Regions from separate parts of the Ruminococcus bromii genome, predicted to be linked through region 1. Evidence: predicted binding sites of a transcription regulator. Region 1 holds the regulator's gene; the other holds the start of a gene.

Evidence for each region. The regulator NrdR, encoded in region 1, represses ribonucleotide reductase genes. The targets are predictions, from matches to a motif close to CACNANATNTNGTG.
Region 2: a site for NrdR is predicted at 5,818-5,831, ahead of nrdD (anaerobic ribonucleoside-triphosphate reductase). Genes of this name have one in related genera too.

Annotation. Positions count from the first base shown of each region.
Region 1 is NZ_CAKMVP010000003.1:846,655-857,611, forward strand. It holds gene QDI94_RS04300 (flavodoxin) at 1-191, opposite strand, end outside; gene QDI94_RS04305 (cupin domain-containing protein) at 212-646, opposite strand; gene QDI94_RS04310 (flavodoxin) at 667-1,173, opposite strand; gene nrdR (transcriptional regulator NrdR) at 1,542-2,000, opposite strand; gene QDI94_RS04320 (D-alanyl-D-alanine carboxypeptidase family protein) at 2,100-3,452, opposite strand; gene recG (ATP-dependent DNA helicase RecG) at 3,480-5,525, opposite strand; gene QDI94_RS04330 (DAK2 domain-containing protein) at 5,648-7,294, opposite strand; gene QDI94_RS04335 (TIGR00282 family metallophosphoesterase) at 7,516-8,289, opposite strand; gene QDI94_RS04340 (sporulation protein YqfD) at 8,371-9,549, opposite strand; gene QDI94_RS04345 (YabP/YqfC family sporulation protein) at 9,559-9,831, opposite strand; gene QDI94_RS04350 (nucleoside recognition domain-containing protein) at 9,910-10,957, shown strand, end outside.
Region 2 is NZ_CAKMVP010000003.1:1,972,498-1,983,454, forward strand. It holds gene ptsP (phosphoenolpyruvate--protein phosphotransferase) at 1-727, opposite strand, end outside; gene QDI94_RS09665 (HPr family phosphocarrier protein) at 762-1,025, opposite strand; gene QDI94_RS09670 (PTS fructose transporter subunit IIABC) at 1,173-3,098, opposite strand; gene pfkB (1-phosphofructokinase) at 3,118-4,020, opposite strand; gene QDI94_RS09680 (DeoR/GlpR family DNA-binding transcription regulator) at 3,998-4,765, opposite strand; gene QDI94_RS09685 (Crp/Fnr family transcriptional regulator) at 5,138-5,779, opposite strand; gene nrdD (anaerobic ribonucleoside-triphosphate reductase) at 6,050-8,221, shown strand; gene nrdG (anaerobic ribonucleoside-triphosphate reductase activating protein) at 8,221-8,757, shown strand; gene QDI94_RS09700 (zinc-ribbon domain-containing protein) at 8,896-9,609, shown strand; gene QDI94_RS09705 (IS481 family transposase) at 9,778-10,902, opposite strand.

The DNA of each region.
Region 1 (10,957 bases):
AGCGGTTTTATTTTGGGACAATAGCCGCTGTTCACTTCATCCTGTCCTTGATTTACAACCGAGTTGTAGTCTCCGTCATACGGAACAACAGTTTCGATTCTTGCAATGTCAGCACCCGTGCTTTTCTGAATCATCTCGGCAATGCTTTTTGTGTTGCCACGATAGGAATAATAAACGATAACTTTTTTCATATTCAGAAACCGCCTTTCGATTAACCGAGTTTATTATATTCTTCATCGGTTACGGGTTCGCACCACTCGTTTGAACATTCTTCGCCCGGCATTTCGGTTGCGATGTGTGAGAACCAGCTGTCCTTTTTAGCACCGTGCCAATGCTTAACCTCGGCTGGAATTACGATTACCTTACCCGGTGTAAGGCTTACAGGCTCTTTGCCCTCTTCCTGATACCAACCCTCACCTGCTGTGCAGATGAGGAGCTGACCGCCGCCGCTCTTTGCGTGGTGAATGTGCCAGTTGTTACGACAACCAGGTTCAAATGTTACATTTAAAAGGTGAAGTCCGTCCTCGGGCTTTGTGAGTGGATTTAGGTATGACTCTCCGATAAAATACTTTGCATAGGCTGTGTTTGGAGTGCCTGTGCCGAATACATTCTGCTTTTCAAATTCATCCTTGTCTGCAATTTTCATAATATTATCTCCTTGTTTAATTAAAATTTTTTAATCCAATCATTAACAATGCCTTCTGCCTTATCGGCATCACTTCCGAACAAGGGAAGTCCGTTTGTTACGGTTGCACCTTTGGCAGTATTTTTAATATCATTGACTGTGTTTGAAAGTCCGCTTCCCTCGTGAGTGCAGAACGGATGAATTGTTTTGCCCGTAAAATCAAATGCTTCAAGGAAAGTATAAACCGCCATAGGCATTGTTCCGCAGTAGTTTGGATAGCCGAGATAAATTTCATCGTAATCGTCAAGATTCGGCAATGAAACAAGTTCGGGTCTTGCCTTTGATTTAAGGTCTTTAACCGACTGAGCAACACATTCCTTGTAGTTTGCAGAATACGGAACTTTCTGCTCAATTTTAAACATATCGGCTCCTGTGAGGTCTGAAATCATTTTTGCAACCTTTTCGGTGTTGCCGACTTTTACATAGCGGTACTGACCGCCGAAATAATTTTCATCTGCTCGTGAATAAAATGCAATTAACTTTGCCATTGTAAATCTCCTTTGTTTCAGAATTTTTACTATTTTTCAGTTTGTTTTTTACTTTACAGGAATATATTACACCCTGAAGTTGACTTTAAGTCAAGAGGCATTTTTGATTTTTTCGTATAATTTTTAATTAACTGCATAGGTTGCTTTCCGTACAACACTCTTAGCTTAAATATTCTGCTGTTACTTGTGGGCATCCGATGAACTCCTCTATTTAAAATTGCAAAAGCAATCGCTATACTTACGCTCGGGCATAGTATGTTTTTGATATTGCAAACTATCTGCACGAACGGAGAGTTGCGGTACACCGCAAAAAAATACTGTACAACCGAAAAAGGCTGTACAGTATCGGAATTATTCTTTATAAGAAACTATTTCTTTTCAGTAAGAAGTTTATTGAGTTCGTCCATAAAGGTGTTAATATCCTTGAACTGGCGATAAACTGACGCAAAACGGACATATGAAACCTCGTCAATATTCTTGAGCTGATCCATTGCAAGCTCACCGATTTGCTTTGAAGTAATTTCACGGTCAAGGCTTGACTGAAGCTGAGCCTCAATATCATTGACCATATTTTCAATCTGTTCAATTGAAACGGGACGCTTCTCGCAGGCACGGAGAATTCCGCCTGTAAGCTTGTTGCGGTCAAAAACCTCACGGGATTTGTCACGCTTAACAACAATTATCGGAACAGTTTCAATCACCTCATGTGTGGTAAAGCGTTTGCCGCATCTCAGGCACTCTCTTCTTCTACGGATTCTTTCGCCGTCATCGGCAGAACGAGAGTCGATAACCTTGCTTTCTTCATAACTGCAATATGGACACTTCATATGAAAACCTCCGAATAATTATTCCCTAAAATAATTATAACATACCGTTTTCAAATTTCAAGTATAGAAAATTTACAATTTAATTACACTTTTATTTCATCAGAGATTGCGGTAATGCTTGACATTTCTCTTCTTCTTTTTGCGTTTCGAGCTGATTTTTGAAATAATAAGGTAAATAATCAGGATAAGAACAATGAGTGCGATAACCACAATGAACCAGTATGATTGGAACACTGTGCCGATAACATTGAACACATAAAGGATTCCGCTGAGTTCTATTTTTTCGCCTGCAACAACATTAACCTCGGCAAGCTTTTGCTTTTTGCTGTTTTCGTCTGCCTTATAGTAAATTGTAGCCTTGCCGACTACCGTGCCTTTGTCGATTGGAGCGTCAATACTTTCAGGAACATCCTGTTCAATAATTATATTCTCATCTGTGCAGTCTTTAGGAACAATTGCGCTGAGGTCGGTTTCGGGATAAAGCAATGTACTGTTTTTACCCCAAGCAAGGTTAACCTTTACTTCGCAAAGCGGCTTTGACGATGTTGCTACCGTGTTCATTTCAAGACTTGTCAATGCCCATCGAAAAAGGTCAGCGGCATCGGTCATTGTTGCGTAATCCTCGGTCACACCCTCTTCATAAGGAGCGTGAAGAAGAATTGCCATATATGAATAGCCGTCAGCCGACGCTGTTGTTACAAGGCATCTGCCTGCCTCGTTGGTTGTACCTGTTTTGATGCCCTTTGCATACATATAATAATACTCGCCGCCTCGGTTAGCGTCAATGAGGTAGTTAGTGGTAACAAGGGGTGTATCGTCACCGTCACAAGTGTATGTGCAGGTGTTTGTGATTTCTTCAAAACGAGGGAGCGTGAGCGCATATGTAGTGATTTTGTACATATCACGGGCAGTTGTATAGTGGTTAGGGTCGTGAAGTCCATCAGGATTTGCAAAATGGGTATTTTTGCAGCCAAGCTCCTTTGCCTTTTCGTTCATCATCTCAACAAAATTGTCAACATTTCCGTCGCCGATATAATCGGCAAGAACCATTGCGGCATCGTTACCCGAGGGAACCATCATGCTGTAGAGCAGGTCGATTGCTGTCATACTCTTGCCGACATGATTTTCAACATTCGCAAGGGAACTGCCTGTGTTTTTGAGAACATCAAGAACCGACTGTTTAATCGGAATTTTTGTGTTGTCAAGGTCGGCAATGTTTTCAACCGCAATTATGTAGGTCATAATCTTTGTTGTGGATGCAGGATAACGCTTTGAATCTGCATCTTTTTCATACACGGTCTGACCTGAATCCATATTCACAAGCAATATTGAATCCGACTGTGTTTTTACATCATTGGGATAGGACGCAGCACCCGCTGTTGTAAAGGCGGAACAGATAATGATGCAAAGCATACAGAGAAGTGAAAGTGTTTTGATTGCTGTTTTTCTCATTTACTTAATTCTCCCATTTATAGTTTGTCAGTTTAAAGCATTTTGTCCGCCGCGATCAAACAGGCGGTCAATCTCTGCTTTTAAAAGTCGTATTTCATCGTTTCGGATATCACCGTAACGGTTCATTATATAATCTGCAATTTTTTGCGAAAGCTCAAGGCTTTTTGTGTCGGCAAAATCGGCAATTGACATCTGCGGCAGACCGTGCTGTCTGTGACCGAAAAAGTCGCCCGGACCTCTCATTTTCAAATCCTCATCGGCAATGACAAAGCCGTTGTTCGTTGAACACATAACCTCAAGCCGTTCTCTTGTTGTTCTGCTGCCTTTGTCACTGATGAGAATACAATAGGACTGCGAACTACCTCTGCCTACTCTTCCCCTCAGCTGATGAAGCTGTGAAAGTCCGAATCTTTCGGCGTTTTCAATCACAATAACCGTAGCATTAGGAACATCAACGCCGACTTCTATTACCGTTGTGGCAACGAGAACGGAATATTCATTCTCGGCAAACTTACGCATAACCTCGTCTTTTTCGTCGGGCTTCATCTGTCCGTGAACAATGCCGACTGCTATGTCAGGAAATTCCCTCAGCATCAAATCTGCGGCATATTCTTCGGCTGACGCAACATCGTCAAGCTCGCCTTCTTCAACAAGGGGACAGACTATGTACGCCTGTCTGCCGTGTTTTACCTCACTGCGGATAAAATCATACACTCCGCCGCGCATCGCAGAAGTTCGCAACACGGTTTTCACAGGTTTTCTTGACGGCGGAAGCTCATCAATTATTGAAATGTCGAGGTCGCCGAAAATAATAAGTCCGAGGGTTCTCGGAATCGGGGTGGCACTCATTACAAGCAGATGCGGATTGTTGCCCTTGCCGAGAAGCTTTGCTCTTTGTGCAACGCCGAATCTGTGCTGTTCGTCGGTTACGGCAAGTGCAAGATTTTTAAACTCGGTTTTATCGGTAATAAGAGCGTGTGTTCCTATTACCATATCAATTGAACCGTCTGCAAGCGATTTTCTGATTTGTTTTTTTTCGGACTCCTTGAGTGCGCCTGTCAGCAGACCAACCTTGATATCCGTATTTTCAAAAAGCCTTTGAAATGTTTTGTAATGCTGTCGGGCAAGGATTTCCGTAGGTGCCATAAACGCGGTCTGAAATCCGTTTTTGGCAACCGTGTAGCAGACCGAGGCGGCAACCGCCGTTTTACCCGAACCTACATCGCCCTGAACAAGTCGGTTCATTGGAGATGATTTGTTGATTATATCGTTTATGCAGTCCGACACCGCCCGTTTTTGGGCATTTGTCATTGTGAACGGCAAAAGCGATTCAAATTCTTCTGAATAATCCTTTGTAATTTTAAGCGAGGTTACTCCCCTGCTGTGGTCACGCAGATTTCTCATTCCGAGGTTCAGCACAACAAGCTCTTCGGTAACAAGCCTTTTTCGGGCTGTTTCAAGCTGTTGGCAATTTTTTGGAAAGTGAATATCAAACAATGCCTGTCTGAGCGGGCAAAGGTCAAATCTTTCTCTTACGGCATCCGGCAAAGGGTCATTGATTTTTGATGGCAGCATTGAAAGTGCCTGTCGCACGGCCGATTCAACCGATTTGCTCGGAAGTCCTGCTGTCTGCCTGTAAATCGGGCGGATTTGCGTTCCTTTAATTGCAGGCGCAAAGGTCGGAGACAGCATCTGCATTCCATAGCTGTCGGATGAAGTTTTTCCGTAAAAGAAATATTCTCCGCCCTGTCTGAGCATTGAGCTTATGTATTTATTGTTAAAAAACACAAGCTGGATTGAACCCGTGTCATCATAGACTGCGGTTTTTGAAATAATTCTTCCGCCGCTTATGCGTGTGTCATTTACCGAGGTTGCAACAATCGCCTTTATACAGGCGGTTTCACCGTATTCAAGTTCATTGATATGCTTGATATTGCTCCAGTCCTCGTATGTTCGAGGATAAAAATTTATCAAATCTCCAACGCTTTTTATTCCGAGTCTTGCAAAAAGTGCGGCACGCTTTTCACCTATTCCGTTCAGTCTTGAAACAGGAGTTTTATAAAGTGATGTCATTACCGCACCTCCGTTTTTATTTATTTCAGAACAGCCTATCCGTATTCGCAGGACAGCCTGTCATTACAAAATCGGGAGCATAACCGAAAAAATTATGCTCCCTGAAAAAACTGATTTAATGCTTATTCTACGCTTAAAATGAAATAGTAAACAGGCTGGTCGCCCTTGACAAGTGTAATATCGGTTTTTGAACCGAATTTTTCACGAAGCTCTTCATAAGCCTTTTCCGCCTCTTCTTCGGTAACATCCTCGCCGTATATGAGAGTGATAAATGAAGTGTCGCGGCTGACCATATTCTTTGCAAGCTTAACAAGAGCCTTAACGGTGCTCTTTTCCGTAATTGTCAGCTTGCCGTTTTCAAGAGCGATAATGTCGCCCTCTTTGATTTTCTTACCGCCAAATTCACTGCTTCTTGCGGCAAAGGTTACAAGACCTGTTCCCACCGATGCAAGTGCGTCAGTCATAAGCTGTGCGTTGCTTTCGGCAGAAATCTCGGGATCAAAGTTGAGCATTGCCGTCATACCCTGCGGAATTGTTCTTGTCGGAACAATAACGACATTTCTGTCTTTTACCATCGGGATTGTCTGTTCTGCGGCAAGAATTATATTTTTGTTATTCGGAAGAACAAGGACATTCTTGGCAGGCGTTGCCATAATTGCCTCATATATATCATCTGTACTGGGGTTCATACTCTGACCGCCCGAAACAACATTGTCACAACCGAGGTCTTTAAAAAGGTCTTTAAGACCGTTTCCTGCGGCAACTGCAACAAAGCCGAAATCGTTTTCAGGTTCTGCGGGAACAAACTTTTCCTTTTCAGCCTTTTTCTTTGTTGACTTGACATTCTTGTGCTGTTCCTTCATATTCTCAACCTTAACCGTGAGAAGCTGACCGAACTCAAGTCCTTTTGAAAGAGCGTTGCCCGGCTGTTCCGTATGAACATGAACCTTGATAATCTCATCATCATTTACAACAACTACGCAATCACCGATTGATTCAAGATAACTGCGAAGCTCGCCGATTTCGGTTTCAATCTCGGCATTTCTGCCAACGATAAACTCTGTGCAATATGTGAATCTGATGTCATCGTCAAATTCAGCGGCGGCACTTTCAAATGTGCTGACGGTTGCAGGAGCTGTGTCATCGTCAGCTTCAATCATAATGCCGTTCTTAATTACAGAGAGCATACCCTCAAAGATTACGCAAAGGCCCTTACCGCCTGCGTCAACAACGCCTGCCTTTTTAAGCACAGGCAAAAGCTGAGGAGTGATTGCAAGCGCCTCGTTAGCCTTGTCAACGATTGTCTGCCATACAGACACAACATCTCTGTCATACTTAGCGGCTTCGATACCTGCCTCATAAGCCATTCTTGCAACCGTGAGAATTGTTCCCTCTGTCGGTTTCATAACAGCCTTGTAAGCGGCGTCAACACCGATTCCGAGTGCTGCGGCAAGATTTTTGCCGTCAACTTCTTCAATGTCTTTAAGTCCCTGGGCAAAGCCACGGAATATCAGTGAAGTGATAACACCCGAATTGCCTCTTGCTCCACGGAGCATTGCAGAGGCTGTGATACCTGCGGCATCACCTGCACAGGAGCCGTCAAAATCTTCAAGCGCTGCAACAGCCGCATTGACTGTCATTGACATATTTGTACCTGTGTCTCCGTCGGGTACAGGGAAAATATTAAGATCATTTATACTGTTTTTTTGGTTTGAAATATTATTCGCACCCGAAATAACAGCCTGTTTGAGAATTTGTCCGTTTATCATTTAGGCACATCCTTTTAATGTACATTTCTTAATCAACTGCATAAGCCGATTTTGCACCGACAAACGCAGTTTTACAATAATTCACATTATAACATTATACATTATCAGCTTGTTTTTTGCAATAGTATAATACACTAATTATCTGCAAAAAAAGCCGACTTAATCGGGATTGTTTCATATTTTTTGACAATTGGAAACAATTTACTTTATGCTGATTTGTGTTATTCAATACGCATTGACTCGGCTGAAACGCACTTTCCGCTTTTGTCATCAACATCAAAAAGCGTACATTCCATTTTGCATTCTCCGCTTGCAAGGTCAAAACGCTGCGGAAGCTTATTTTTCAGCTTTGCAATTATAATTTCGCTCTTTACACCGAGAACGGAATGGATTGTACCCGTCATTCCCGTGTCGGTTATGTAGCCGGTTCCCTTCGGGAGAACCTGTGCGTCCGAGGTCTGAACATGGGTGTGTGTTCCGAACATTGCGGAAACTCTGCCGTCAAGGTAATAACCCATTGCCCTTTTTTCACCCGTTGCCTCTGCGTGAAAATCAACAATTATGATTTTGCTTTCAGCCTGTTTAATCATTTTATCTACACATTCAAAGGCGCAATTCAGGTTGTTATCCATATAGGAATTACCCATAATATTTATAATCGACACAATTCTTCGCCCTGTGTCAACATTAATTATACCTTTGCCGGGTGTTGAATTTTCGGGAAAATTGGCAGGTCTGACAACAAAGGGATTTGAGTCAAGATAGTCGTAGATTTCTTTTCTGCGAAACGAATGGTTTCCAAGAGTAATTGCGTCAACTCCGCTGTCAAAAAGGTGTTTTGCAGACACGGGAGTCAATCCGTTGCCATCAGCGGAATTTTCACCGTTGCAGATTACAAAATCAACGCCTTTTACCTTTTTGAGCGTGGGAAGATTACTGCGAAGAAATTCACATCCGATACTGCCTACGACATCACCTATACATAAAATTCTCATAGTTATCCCTCCGTTTGTGTCCGACTGCAAAATTTCAGCCGTTCAAAGCAAAACATACAAGTTGATTATAACACAACTTTTCTATTCTGTCACATCAAAATCAACCTGATCTGCAATATTTTCGTTAAAAATATAATCTGTTGTCACCCTGTAGCCGTCTTTATTTTCTTTAACGGAAATTTGTTTTGAAATAACTTCGCTTTTATTCTTTGTAAAAATCTCATAGAGAATACAATCAGCCTTTGCAATCTCCTCAGCCTTGTTTTTACTTACAGAGTTTTCGGTTGTTACAAGTTCACGGTCGGTTCTGATTTTAAGTCCTACCGGCAGAACAACATCATTTATAAACAGATTTTCTCCGTGAACTGTGCTTACAAAATTGTCGTAGTTTTCAAAGGCAAGGTTACAGGGAAAATCAAGCCATAAAAATCTGAAATTTTTCCTGTCAACATAATTATCGGTAACGGTACTGTAAGTTATTTTTTTAGGAAGTGAAAGCGTTCTCTGCTCTGAAACATCGGCAAAGACCTTTGCGTTTGCTCTCAAGTAACGCATATCGCCCTGCTTGGTTTCGTCAAGACCGCTGACAAGAAGCTGACCGTTCACAACTCCGCTTCCCTTCGTGACAACGGGTCTGCCGTTATATGCCTGAATCCGTGTTATGACGCCGTCCTTAACGGCTTTTACATTGCAAGGATTTTTTGAGGTGTCAAGCTTCGGCTTTTTGTAGGTTTCTTTAATTTCAACCGTAACAAGACTGCCCGTTATGTTTATGCTCATCCAGCGGATATCGTCACATTTCAGCTGAATATTGCGTTCTATCTGGTCAACATCGGAATTGTTTTTCCACATACCTACAGAAATTCCGTTATCTTCAAGCAACGATTCAAGATATGTATTGCTGATTTCCTCTGTTCCTGAAATTTTGACCGACCAGATAAAATTTGAAAGAAAAATGCAGAGAATAATTCCACATACCGCACCTGCAAAAAGTCCTGTCCTTGCCTTATAGCGGTTAATAATAAACGGCAGTCCGTGTTTTGCGGTTACTCTTGTTTTAACCCTTGATTTGCGTGCAAGAATTCGGATTTTTTTGTAGTCGGAAAGATACATTGAGGCTGATATTGCGTTCTTTTTCGGTATGGGATTCCAGAGATTTACACCGTTTTTTGAGGTTATGTTCATAAATCTTTCGGGAAATTTTCCGCTTGCGGTAAAGTCAACATTTCCTCTGAGAAAGCGTATTATTTTAAGGAGCATAGTTTCACCTCACGAGAGAAAGTTGATGTCGGTTACAAAGCCTTCAATTTCAACACAGGAGCTTGAAATACATCTCAATTTCATTCCTCTTCCGCAAAATGAAATTACGGTTTTGCAGGTATTAATTTTTATGCTTTCGCTGTCATAGAGCAAAATTCCCGTTGAACCCTCAACTGTTATCCTGCGGTTTCCGAGCATTTCTATGTACGGCATTGTTCCCATATCGAACATCGGAGAAGGCAATCTTTCGTTTTTATCGGCAGTTCGTTTGTTCTTTGGCAAAAAAATCTCCCCTATTTTTGTTTCTTATTTATTTTTATGCAATACAGCTCATATATATAATTGGTGATTGTTTTGTTTATGAGTAAAAATGCCGCAAGGACGGTGAATATTTTTAAGGCAACAGGGATTTTTCTGTTGTGCGTTGTCTCCTTGCGTTTTTCGGAGGAATGTTCAAAGGGAGCTGAAAACGGCATAGGCTTGTGTCTTTCAACGCTTGTACCGTCACTGTTTCCGTTTATGGTGCTTGCCTCATACATCACCGAAAGCGGTCTTGCAGAAAAAATCGGCAGACATCTTTCATGGCTGACAAAACCGATTTTCGGACTTGACGGTTGTTTTGCCTCGGCAATAATTCTCTCCCTTGTCGGAGGTTATCCCGTTGGTGCAAAGACGGTAAATTCGCTTTATAAAAAAGGTGCGGCAAGTGAAAGTGAGTGTAAACGGGCAGGTCTGTTTTTGGTGTGTTCGGGACCGGGATTTCTTGTGAATTTTATCGGTGTACAGCTTTATTCAAGCATTGAAGTCGGGTTTATTATATTTGCCGCCCAATGCATCTCGGTTTTAGCACTCGGATTTGCTTTAAAATTCGTTTGCAGAAATAAACTTGATGATAATTCCAATTCAGAAACATTAATAAGCACTCCGCAAAAAGGCGACGCACTTGTAAAGTCTGTTCTTGAAGGTGCAAGGGGAATGTTTGCAATCTGTGCATTTGTGGTGCTGTTTTCGGCATTTACTGAGATTTTCTGCTCACACATTACGGATGAAAATATTCAAAAACCGTTTTTGATACTCACGGAAGTTTGCAATGCGGTTACTGCGGTATCGAAAGATTTGCCGATTGAGGTTGTTGCGTTTTCGGCAGGATTCGGCGGACTTTGCGTACATTTTCAGATTTTCTCGGCACTTGGAGATATTAAGGTGAATAAACTGTTATTTTTCTTTTGCAGAATTTTGCAAGGATTTATCACCGCATTGCTCACGCATTTAGGAATAAAACTTTTCTCCGTCACAACCGATGTTTTTTCAACATCAACGGTTGAAAACTCCGGCTTTTTCGGAGGAACTGTCCTTTCGGGAGCGGCTTTGCTTTTTACCGCTTTATGCTTTTTATATTCACTCAAAA
Region 2 (10,957 bases), 1.1 Mb from region 1:
AAGCGTCACGCTTTTTGGAGTATTCTGCAACTGTGTTATCATCGGGATTAACAATTACAGCACCCTCACTGCCGTCAACTACAACCGTGTCGCCGTTTTTCAGGCTTGATGCGACACCCTCAACACTGAGTACGGCAGGAATTTCAAGCGCTCTTGCAAGAATTGCAGAGTGGGAAGTTGTTCCGCCTGTTTCAGTAATAATGCCTGCTATGTTTTCTTTTACAATACCTGCCGTAACAGAAGGAGTAAGCTCTCTTGCAACAAGCACCGTGCCTTTTGGCGCGTCACTTACTTTAATTTCGTTTACTCCGAGAAGAATGCCAAGAACACCGCTCTTGATATCTCTGACATCAGCCGCACGCTGTTTTGTAAGCTCATCGTCAGCTGCCGAGAACATTGCAATAAACATATCGCACATATGCTCAAGGGCAGATTCTGCACATTGACCGTCTGCAATCAGCTTTTCAATTTCTCCGCTGAGATACGGATCTCTGATAATCTGAATGTGACCTGCAAGAATTTCTGCCTCTTTTTCACCGGCTGAACTGCGAAGATTTTCTGCCTGTTTTTCAGTGTTGTAGCAAAAAGCGTCAACTGCTGTCTTAAAACGCTGTGACTCTGCTTCGGTATCTGTTACGGTTCGTGGAGTGTATTCAAGCGAATGTTCTTCAATAAGCATTACCTTACCGATTCCGATACCCTCGGATGCAGCTGTTCCGTGTAGCATAATCTTCACCTCTTGTAACTGTTTGTCCGTTGTCTTACTCGCCAAGACCGCTCTCTATGAGCTGTGTTGCTTCTGCAAGCGCTTCGTTTTCGTCAGCTCCGTCGCAAACAATCTCAATGTCGCTGCCGCACTTGATGCAGGCTGCAATAATGTTGAGGAGGCTCTTTGCGTTGTACTGATTGCCGTTGAATTTGATTGTTACATCACAGCTGTATTTGCCCATAGCTGTTGCAAAAACCGATGCCGGACGCATATGGAATCCCTGCGCATTTGTGAGTACGAGTTCTTTTGATACCATAATAAAATCTCCTTTATAAAATAAATTTGTGCTTTGAAGTTTTGAATCTAATGTCGTGAAAGTTCTTTGAGTTTTGAGGGGTGGCACCGGCTTTTACACCGGTGCCGAGGAACAAAACATTTCAAAAAACGGGTAATAGCAAATTAATTATTTTTTAATCGGTCTTTTGAGAAGTGCAAGCATAAACATTGAAACTACTGCACCGATTGCAAGAGCAAGGAGGTAGAAATACCATGTACCCTGCATTGTTGCGAATACGAAGATACCGCCGTGAGGAGCCATAAGCTTACAGCCAAAGAGAGCTGAAAGTGCGCCTGCTACTGCAGAACCAACGATACATGAAGGGATAACCTGAAGCGGATGACCTGCTGCGTAAGGAATTGCACCTTCTGAGATGAATGAAAGTCCCATTATATAGTTTACGGGAGCATTCTTTCTTTCTTCATCTGTCCAACGATTCTTGAAGAATGTGTTTGAAAGAGCGACTGCGATTGGAGGAACCATACCGCCGATCATAACTGCTGCCATAATGATGTATGCCTGATCGTCTGCGTTTGCAAGGTTAAGTGTTGCGAATGCATAAGCTGCCTTGTTGAAAGGACCGCCCATGTCGATAGACATCATACCTGCGAGGAGCGCACAGAGCGGAACCATCATTGCAGGGTTAGAGGCAATAGCGTTAAGGCCGTTTGACATACCTGAGTTAATCATACCCATGAACGGGTTGACTGCGCACATTACAACGAGAATACCGCCGAGTCCGAGAAGCGGATAGATGAGAACGGGCTTGATACCCTCAAGAGCCTTAGGCATCTTATCGCACATTTTTTCAATACCGAGCATTAAGTAACCGCCTACGAAACCTGCAAGCAAGCCGCCGAGGAAGCCTGACGGAACTGTTTCTGCAGCGGCAGGATCCATAAAGGTTGCGCCTGATGTTGCAAGGAAACCGCCTACAAGGCCAACGAGAAGACCGGGACGGTCTGCAATTGACATTGCGATAAAGCCGGAAAGAATAGGAACCATAAGGTTAAATGCCACACCGCCGAGTGTTTTAAACCATGCGGCTGCAGGAGTTACCGTACCGAATGCACTGCCAACCTCCTGTGCGTTTACACCGCACGCAATATCAATGAGGAATGCGATTGCAATGAAGATACCGCCTGCTACAACGAACGGGAGCATATGTGATACACCGTTCATAAGGTGACCGTAAGTGCCGCCTCTCTTCCTTGGAGCATCTGCAGAACCGCCTTTGTGATGATATACGGGAACTTCTTTGTTTACAATCTTGTTGATAAGCTCTTCCGGCTTATGAATACCGTCTGAAACGGCACACTGTAAAACGGGCTTGCCGTCAAAACGGGCAAGATTTATTGTGATGTCAGCGGCAATGATGATACCGTCACAATTTGCAATTTCTTCTTCGGTAAGCACATTCTTTGCACCGCCCGAACCGTTTGTTTCAACCTTAATCGGAATGTTAAGACTGTCGCCGGCTTTCTGGAGTGATTCAGCCGCCATATAAGTATGAGCAATACCTGTTGGACAAGCTGTGATAGCAAGAACTCTGTAACCCTTCTTTGCAGGAACTTCTGCCTTTGGTTCATCGGGGAACTTCTCTTTTTCTCTTGCGTCAATAATCGAGATGAATTCTTCCGGAGTTTTTGCGGCTTTAAGCTTTGCGGTAAAATCTTCATGCATCAAAAGCTGCATAAGTCTTGCAAGAACTTCAAGATGAACATCACCGTCTGTTGTTGCGGCAATCATAAAGAGCAGCTTACAGGGCTTACCGTCGGGCGAGTCATAATCAACACCGTCTGGAACTGTGATAGCCGTGAGGGCGGGAGCTTTTACAGCTTCGCTCTTGGCATGGGGAATTGCAACCTCCATACCTACAGCTGTTGTGCCGAGTTCTTCACGGTTGAGGATTCCCTCTTTGTAGGCTTTAACATCCTTGAGGTTTCCGCACTTTTCATGTAATGAAACAAGTTTGTCAATTGCTTCGCTCTTGTCGGCAACTTTAACGCCGAGAGCAATACCCGATTTTTTTAATAAATCTGTGATACGCATATTTTTCTCTCCTTTTTAATTAAAATTTTGCAAGCAATTCATTTATTTTTTCTTTTGTGGCAAGTCCGTCAAGAAATGCCGTTGCATTTCCGCACACACTGCCCAATTTCAGCGCATAGGGGTAGCTTTTTGTCTTTTCATATCCTGCCACAAAGCCTGCTACCATTGAGTCTCCCGAACCGACTGTGTTAATTACCTTTTCTTTGAGGACTCCTGCTTTGTGTCTTTTTCCAAATTCGTCAATGAGCATTGCTCCGTCACCGCCGAGTGAAATCAAAACATTTTTTGCACCGAGTTTCTGCAACTCTTTTGCATACTTTTCAATATCATCCTCGGTGTTGATTTCAACTCCGAACATTTCGGAAAGTTCCTGTCTGTTCGGCTTGATGAGGAACGGCTTGTACTTGAGTGCGTTGAGTAAAAGTTTTTTTGTTGCGTCAACTACAATTCGTACATCCTTGCCCTTGATTCTTTCAAGGATTCTTTCATAAACATCATCAGGCATCGTATTCGGAATGTTTCCTGCAATTACGATTGTGTCGCCGTCGGATATTCTGTCGATTTTTGAAAACAGCCTTTCAAGTTCGCCTTCACTTATGTGAGGTCCCTGACAATTGATTTCTGTTTCAACGCCGGCTTTGATTTTTATGTTGATTCTTGAAATTCCACTTTCAAGCTTAATAAAGTCGGTGATAATCCTGTCGTTGCGAATACCCTTTTCAATGGCGTCACCCGTAAAGCCTGCAACAAATCCGAATGCCGTACTTTCAAGGTCAAGCTCTGCAAGTACGCATGAAACATTGATTCCCTTACCTCCGTAGTAATATTCTTCGGCGGTTGTTCGGTTTGTTATTCCCGGAACAAGCGAATCAAGTCTGACAATGTAGTCAATTGACGGATTAAGCGTTACGGTGTAAATCATTTTTTACCTCCTTTATCACCGTTACCTGCGAAAAGTCCGGCGTAGGCAGTTTGTCGGTGATTATACAACATTTTTGCAGAGGGGCAAATGTTACAGGATACACCCTGCGAAATTTTGAATGGTCTGCAAGAACAAATGCCATATAAGATTTGTTGATTGCCGTTTCCTTTATATGACCTTCTTCAATGTCAGGTGTTGTGAATCCCGAACTGATGTCAATTCCGTTTGCTCCCATAAAAGCTTTTGTAAAGTTAAAGCAGTTTATGCTTTTTATTGCTTCGGCACCCACAACAGCCTCGGTAAGCGGTTTTATTTTTCCGCCTACTATATATGTCTGCATACCCTTGTGGATAAGCATTCTGGCGTGTGTTATGCCGTTTGTAACATATGTTGCGTTTGTATTTGTAATGTGGTCAACAAGCTTTAATGTTGTTGTTCCTGCGTCAATATAAACAAAGTCAGAGTCATGGATAAGCTTTGCACAGTATTCTGCAACCAGATCTTTTTCATCGCTCATAACGGTTTCACGATTGCTTACCGCATCTTCAAAAATACCCTCGTTTCTGGTGATTGAAGTTGCACCGCCGAAAACTTTGGTGAGCTTTCCCATCTCATCAAGAGCGGAAAGATCTCTTCTTATTGTTGACTCGGATGAGTCAAGCAACTTTGTTAATTCCGACACCGTGACCGAATTTTTTTCTTCGAGCAAATCAAGTATTGCACGATATCTGTCCTGTGTAAGCATTATCCTCACCTCTTGACTATATTATAACACCCGTTTCTTAAAAGTCAAGCAAAATCGGTCAAAAAAATTCAAAAAAATTAAAGACAGCAAAATTAGCTAACAAAAAAGTGTCGAGCGTTATTTAAAAACAGTATAATTTTACCGTTTTTGCAATTAAAATTGGTGTTTTTGATTATCTCCATTCAAAATCAGTCAAATTAATTATTTTGACTATAATTCTTTTAGCGTGTTGACTGCAAGGTGTTTTTATACTACAATATTAATCGTTGTGTACAAAAAAAGCCTGCAAGTTTTTTGCAGGCTCAAAACGGCGAAATCACGCATTTATATTTTTTGTTTTTTATGTTTTTTTATACATATATATGTCATATGTCATTCTGACAAATCTTCAATGACTGTGATTTTTCGCTTTTCGGAGATTATAATATTTTCCTCATTCATCTTTTTTATTTCACGCATCATTGCACTTCGGTCAACAGAAAGGTAATCTGCAAGGTCGGAAAGAGGGAGAGGAAGATAAAAGGTGTTTTTTCCTTTTTCGGTTTTAATGTATTCAAAAAAAGTCAAAAGCTTGCTCCTCAGCGTCTGCTGACAGAGAATGTCTGTGTGAGCAAGACTTTTTTTATGAGATTTTTTGATGTATGCACTTATAATCCGCTGGTGTTTACTGCAATGCTTTTCACAACAGGCTGTAAATTTTGAGTATTTCACGAAATCAATTTTGCAGTTTGTTTTGGCACTCAGATAAAAAATTCTGTTGTCTGATTCGGGTACAATGCAGGTGACGATTATGTCGCCCTTTTCATAAAAAGAAATAATTCTCCGCTGATTTTCGGCATTGTCTGTTGTCAGATAAACAGTTCCTTCTTTTATGATGCAAATTGTGTCATTTTCGGGTGAATATGTAGTTATGATTTCACCCCTTTTATACTCTCTTTCAATAGGTTTAAAACACTCGTTTATCCCGATGAAATCTGATTTTTTAAGCCTTGCACCGCCTATTTCTTCTATCATTTGCAACACTCCATAATGTGTGGCGTTTTTTGTCTTGCCACAAGATATAGTATAGTATATCACATAATTGTTGCCTGTGCAACAGTATTTATATTGCAATTATTGTATAATTGGTCTTGCATTGCAGGGATAGTTTGGTTCCTTGCAATTTTATTACACAAAGCATTTTTTAAACGGCATTATTGAAAAATTTATTTTTTTATTCGGATTAACAGATATAGGATATTTTTACCAAGGAAGTACCGCAAAATAATAAAAAGGGGAAGGATTATGAGAATTATTAAGCGTAACGGCTCAGAAGAAGATTTCAACATTGAAAAAATTATTAATGCCGTTAAAAAAGCAAACGGTTCGGGGGAACACAAGTTCCTTACAGACGAACAGATTGAGGATGTTGCCGACTATGTTGAATATAAGTGCAACAAAATCAGGAGAGCAGTGTCCGTTGAAGAAATTCAGGATATGGTTGAGGATCAGCTAATGGCAAAGGGTGCGTTTGAGCTTGCAAGAAGATATGTGCGTTACCGCTACAATCGTTCGCTTGTTCGTAAGGCAAACACTACCGATAACAGGATTCTTTCGCTTATTGAGTGCAACAACGAAGAAGTAAAGCAGGAAAATTCAAACAAGAACCCGACTGTAAACAGCGTTCAGCGTGACTATATGGCAGGTGAGGTCAGCCGTGACCTTACAAGGAGAATGCTTTTGCCGGCTGATATTGTTGAGGCTGATAAGGAAGGTATTATTCACTTCCACGATTCGGACTATTTTGCACAGCATATGCACAACTGCGACCTTGTAAACCTTGAGGATATGCTCCAGAACGGCACGGTCATCAGCGATACGCTTATTGAAAGACCGCACAGCTTTTCAACGGCGTGTAACATTGCAACTCAGATTATTGCACAGGTTGCAAGCAACCAGTACGGCGGTCAGAGCATAAGCCTTGCTCATCTTGCACCGTTTGTTCAGGTTTCCCGTGAGAAAATCCGCAGAGAAACTCTTGCGGAAATCGAAGAACTCGGTGTTCATCCCACAGAAGAGAAAATCAACGATATCGTTGAGCAAAGACTTCGCAAAGAAGTAAACCGTGGTGTTCAGACCATTCAGTATCAGGTTGTTACTTTGCTCACAACAAACGGTCAGGCTCCGTTTGTAACCGTGTTTATGTATCTTAACGAGGCTAAAAACGAGCAGGAAAAGCACGACCTTGCCATGATTATCGAAGAAACACTCAAACAGCGTCACAAGGGCGTAAAAAATGAAAAGGGTGTGTGGATTACACCTGCGTTTCCAAAGCTTATTTATGTGCTTGAGGAGGATAACATAACAGAGGACAGCAAGTATTGGTATCTTACAGAGCTTGCCGCAAAGTGTACCGCAAAGAGAATGGTTCCCGACTATATCTCGGAGAAGGTTATGCTCCAAAGCAAAATTGATAAAAACGGTGAGGGTCATTGCTTTACCTGTATGGGTTGCAGAAGCTTCCTTACTCCTTATGTTGACGAAAACGGCAAGCCGAAATATTACGGCAGATTCAATCAGGGTGTTGTGACTGTAAATCTTATTGATATCGGACTCAGCGCAGGAAAGGATCTTGATAAATTCTGGAAGATTTTTGACGAGAGAATGGAACTTTGCCACAGAGCACTGCAGTGCCGTCACGAGCGTCTTACAGGCACTCTTTCGGATGCCGCTCCTATTTTGTGGCAGTACGGTGCGCTGGCAAGACTTAAAAAGGGTGAGAAGATTGATAAGCTTCTCCATGGCGGTTATTCAACGCTTTCACTCGGTTATGCAGGTCTTTGGGAGTGCGTTTACAGCCTTATCGGCAAAAAGCTCACAGAAAAAGAGGGCAAAGAACTCGGTCTTGAAATTATGCAGAAGCTAAACGACTATTGTGCAAAGTGGAAAAAGGCTGAAAACATTGACTACAGCCTTTATGGTACTCCTCTTGAAAGCACAACATATAAGTTTGCAAAGTGTCTTCAAAAGCGTTTCGGCATTATCAAGGGCGTAACAGATAAAAATTACATTACTAACAGCTATCATGTTCATGTTACCGAGAATATTGACGCATTCAGCAAGCTGAAGCTTGAATCGGAATTTCAGGCTTTGTCACCGGGCGGTGCAATCAGCTATGTTGAAGTTCCGAACATGCAGGATAACATTCCCGCTGTTTTACAGGTTATCAAGTTCATTTACGATAACATTATGTATGCAGAGCTTAACACAAAGAGCGACTACTGTCAGGTTTGCGGTTATGACGGAGAAATCAAGATCGTTCACGATGACGGCAAGCTTGTGTGGGAGTGTCCTAACTGCGGCAACCGCGATCAGGATAAGATGAATGTTGCAAGAAGAACCTGTGGATATATCGGAACTCAGTTCTGGAATCAGGGCAGAACTCAGGAAATTGAGGAAAGGGTGCTTCACCTTTGATGAATTACGGAGAAATTAAACTCTGCGATATTGCAAACGGTGAGGGAGTAAGAGTATCGCTCTTTGTATCCGGCTGTACGCATCATTGCAAAAACTGCTTTAATCCGCAGACATGGAGTTTTGATTACGGCGAACCTTTTACAAAAGAGGTTGAGGATAAAATTCTCAAAGAGCTTGAACCGTCATATATTGACGGCTTGTCATTGCTCGGCGGAGAACCCTTTGAACCTTCAAATCAAAGAGCCTTAGTGCCGTTTTTAAAGCGTGTCAGGAAACAGTTTCCGAACAAAACAATTTGGTGTTATTCGGGCTATTTGTTTGACAAGGAGCTTCTTTCCGACAGCAGAGCAAGGTGTGAATGTACAGATGAAATGCTTTCAATGATTGATGTGCTTGTTGACGGTGAATTTGTTGAGGCTCTTCACGATATAAGCCTTGCGTTCAGAGGCTCGTCAAATCAGCGTATTATAGATGTAAAAGCGTCACTCAAAGAAAATAAAATAATTCCCCACAAGCTTATGAAAAGGGGAGTGTAATAAAAAGCGACAGCCGTAAAACTGTCGCTTTTTGTAATATTATTGAATTATTGCATGGAATGTTGTTGATTTTGTAAGGCAAATAGTGTAAAATGATAGCATACTATTTATAGAATATTATGCAAGGAGCGATTATATATGGTATGTAAAAATTGCAATCACGAAATTGACAACGGAGCAATGTTCTGTACTTACTGCGGAACACCTGTTGAGCAGACTCCAGAGCCTGAAACACAGCCTGTTGAAAATGCTTCAACCGAAGATGCTGCGCAGAACCCTTACGAGAATGTGCAGACTGCACAGCCTGAGGTTGATAACGCACAGCCGACTGCCGACAGTCAGCCACAGCAGAATCCGTATTCTCAGCAGTACGGTCAGCCAAATCAAACTTATTATCAGCAACCGCAGCCTAACAAAACTTCATACGGTCAGCAGTTTACAAACTCACCGAACAATGATTACGGCGCAAATCAAAGCAAGTACGGCAATCAATATCAGAGCTATAACAACGGCTATAATCAGCAGTACAACACGCAGTATCAGCAGACATACAACTCACAGCCTGTACCGCCCGTTGCACCGCCATACGGTACTCCGGATACTCAGCCTGTAAGCATAGGCGGTTGGATCGGCGTTATGCTTTTAACCTGTCTGCCGATTGTAAACCTCATTATGCTCTTTGTCTGGGCGTTCAGCTCATCAACAAAGAAGTCACTCAAAAACTACGCAAGAGCCGCTCTTATCCTGGCTCTTATCGGAGTTGTGCTTGTGGTAGTTATTTCAATTATACTTGCAGCCTGCGGTAACAGTATCTTCGACGAAATTTTCCGTTCAGGATATTACTATTATTAAATTTAACGGTGAATCGCTGTACCAAATTCGTACAGACAGCTTTATAATATCAAAAACAAAGTATGCACGAGCGTATTTTTGTGATTATTTGTACAGTAACTTTGTAGGGGCGGATATCATGTCAAGTGCAACATGGTAACCACCTGTGCAAGGACATGGTATACAAATTCACAGTCTTGAAATCTTGCGGTGAATACGCTTGCCGGATGACGAGTCATACTCAGCAATAACAAAATTGCGATAGCAAACAAGAAATGAATCATTGTTTGGATTAGGTCTGAATTGAACATAATCATTGATGAAAGTTTCACTAAGATATAATTGAAAATTCTGAAAACGGACATATCCCCACGAATTTACTTTTATGACTTTAAAGCCGGGTTCATATTCAAACGGCTCCACCTTGTCAGCAAAAATCCTTTCGCTGTGAGTATAGACATCGGCAGGACATTTGTTCCCAAGTGCTTCATGAGGTCGCAGGCAATTATACTTAGTTCGCCACTCTTGCAGAGCCTTGTCAGCGTAATCCAAGTTCTTGAATAGATTATGATTTAAAAGTTCTCTTTTCATACTGCCATGAAACCGTTCAATTTTTCCTTGTGTTTGCGGATGTTTAATTCTGCAATGTATGGGAAGAATGTCATTGTTCATAAGGAATTTTTCAAACATAGTAAATCCATGTTTAAAACCTGCAAACTGAGAACCATTGTCAGAAAGTACGCTTGATGGCATACCAAACTCATAAAAAGCTTGCTTAAAAGCGTTAATAACGACATTTTTAGTGTTAGGAAAGCATGCTATTTTGATTGAGTATCGTGAGCTGTCATCAAGAATAGTCAATGGATAGCAATAACGATTATCGGCAGTTAAAAACTCTCCCTTGAAATCAGTTTGCCACATATCATTGCAATGTTCTTTCTGAAAGCGTTTAAAAGGCTTTCTTTTGAGAGATTCCTCTTCAGATATGAGTTGGTGTTTATGAAGAATGTTAGTAATGGTTCTTGGACAAGGAATGTTTTTATACCCTTGATTTTCAAGAAAAATTTTAATTTTATCATCACCCCAACCCGGGTTATCGAAACGAACAGAAACGATTAATTCTTCAATGTCGTCAGGCGTTTTGTTAGGAGAACATAATGGTCTGCGTGACATATCAGTTAAGGGCAGTCCCTGTTTAAATCTATCAACCCACTTGCGACCAGTTTTGCGTGTGATTTCATATTTCCGACATAGAGCACTAAAATTATTTGTTTCTAATGCTTTTGTAACAAATTCTAATCTTTGTTTTTCCACAGTTTTACACTCCCACGGCATAAAAACAGCTCCTTCATTTGCTATTTTCTTGCCA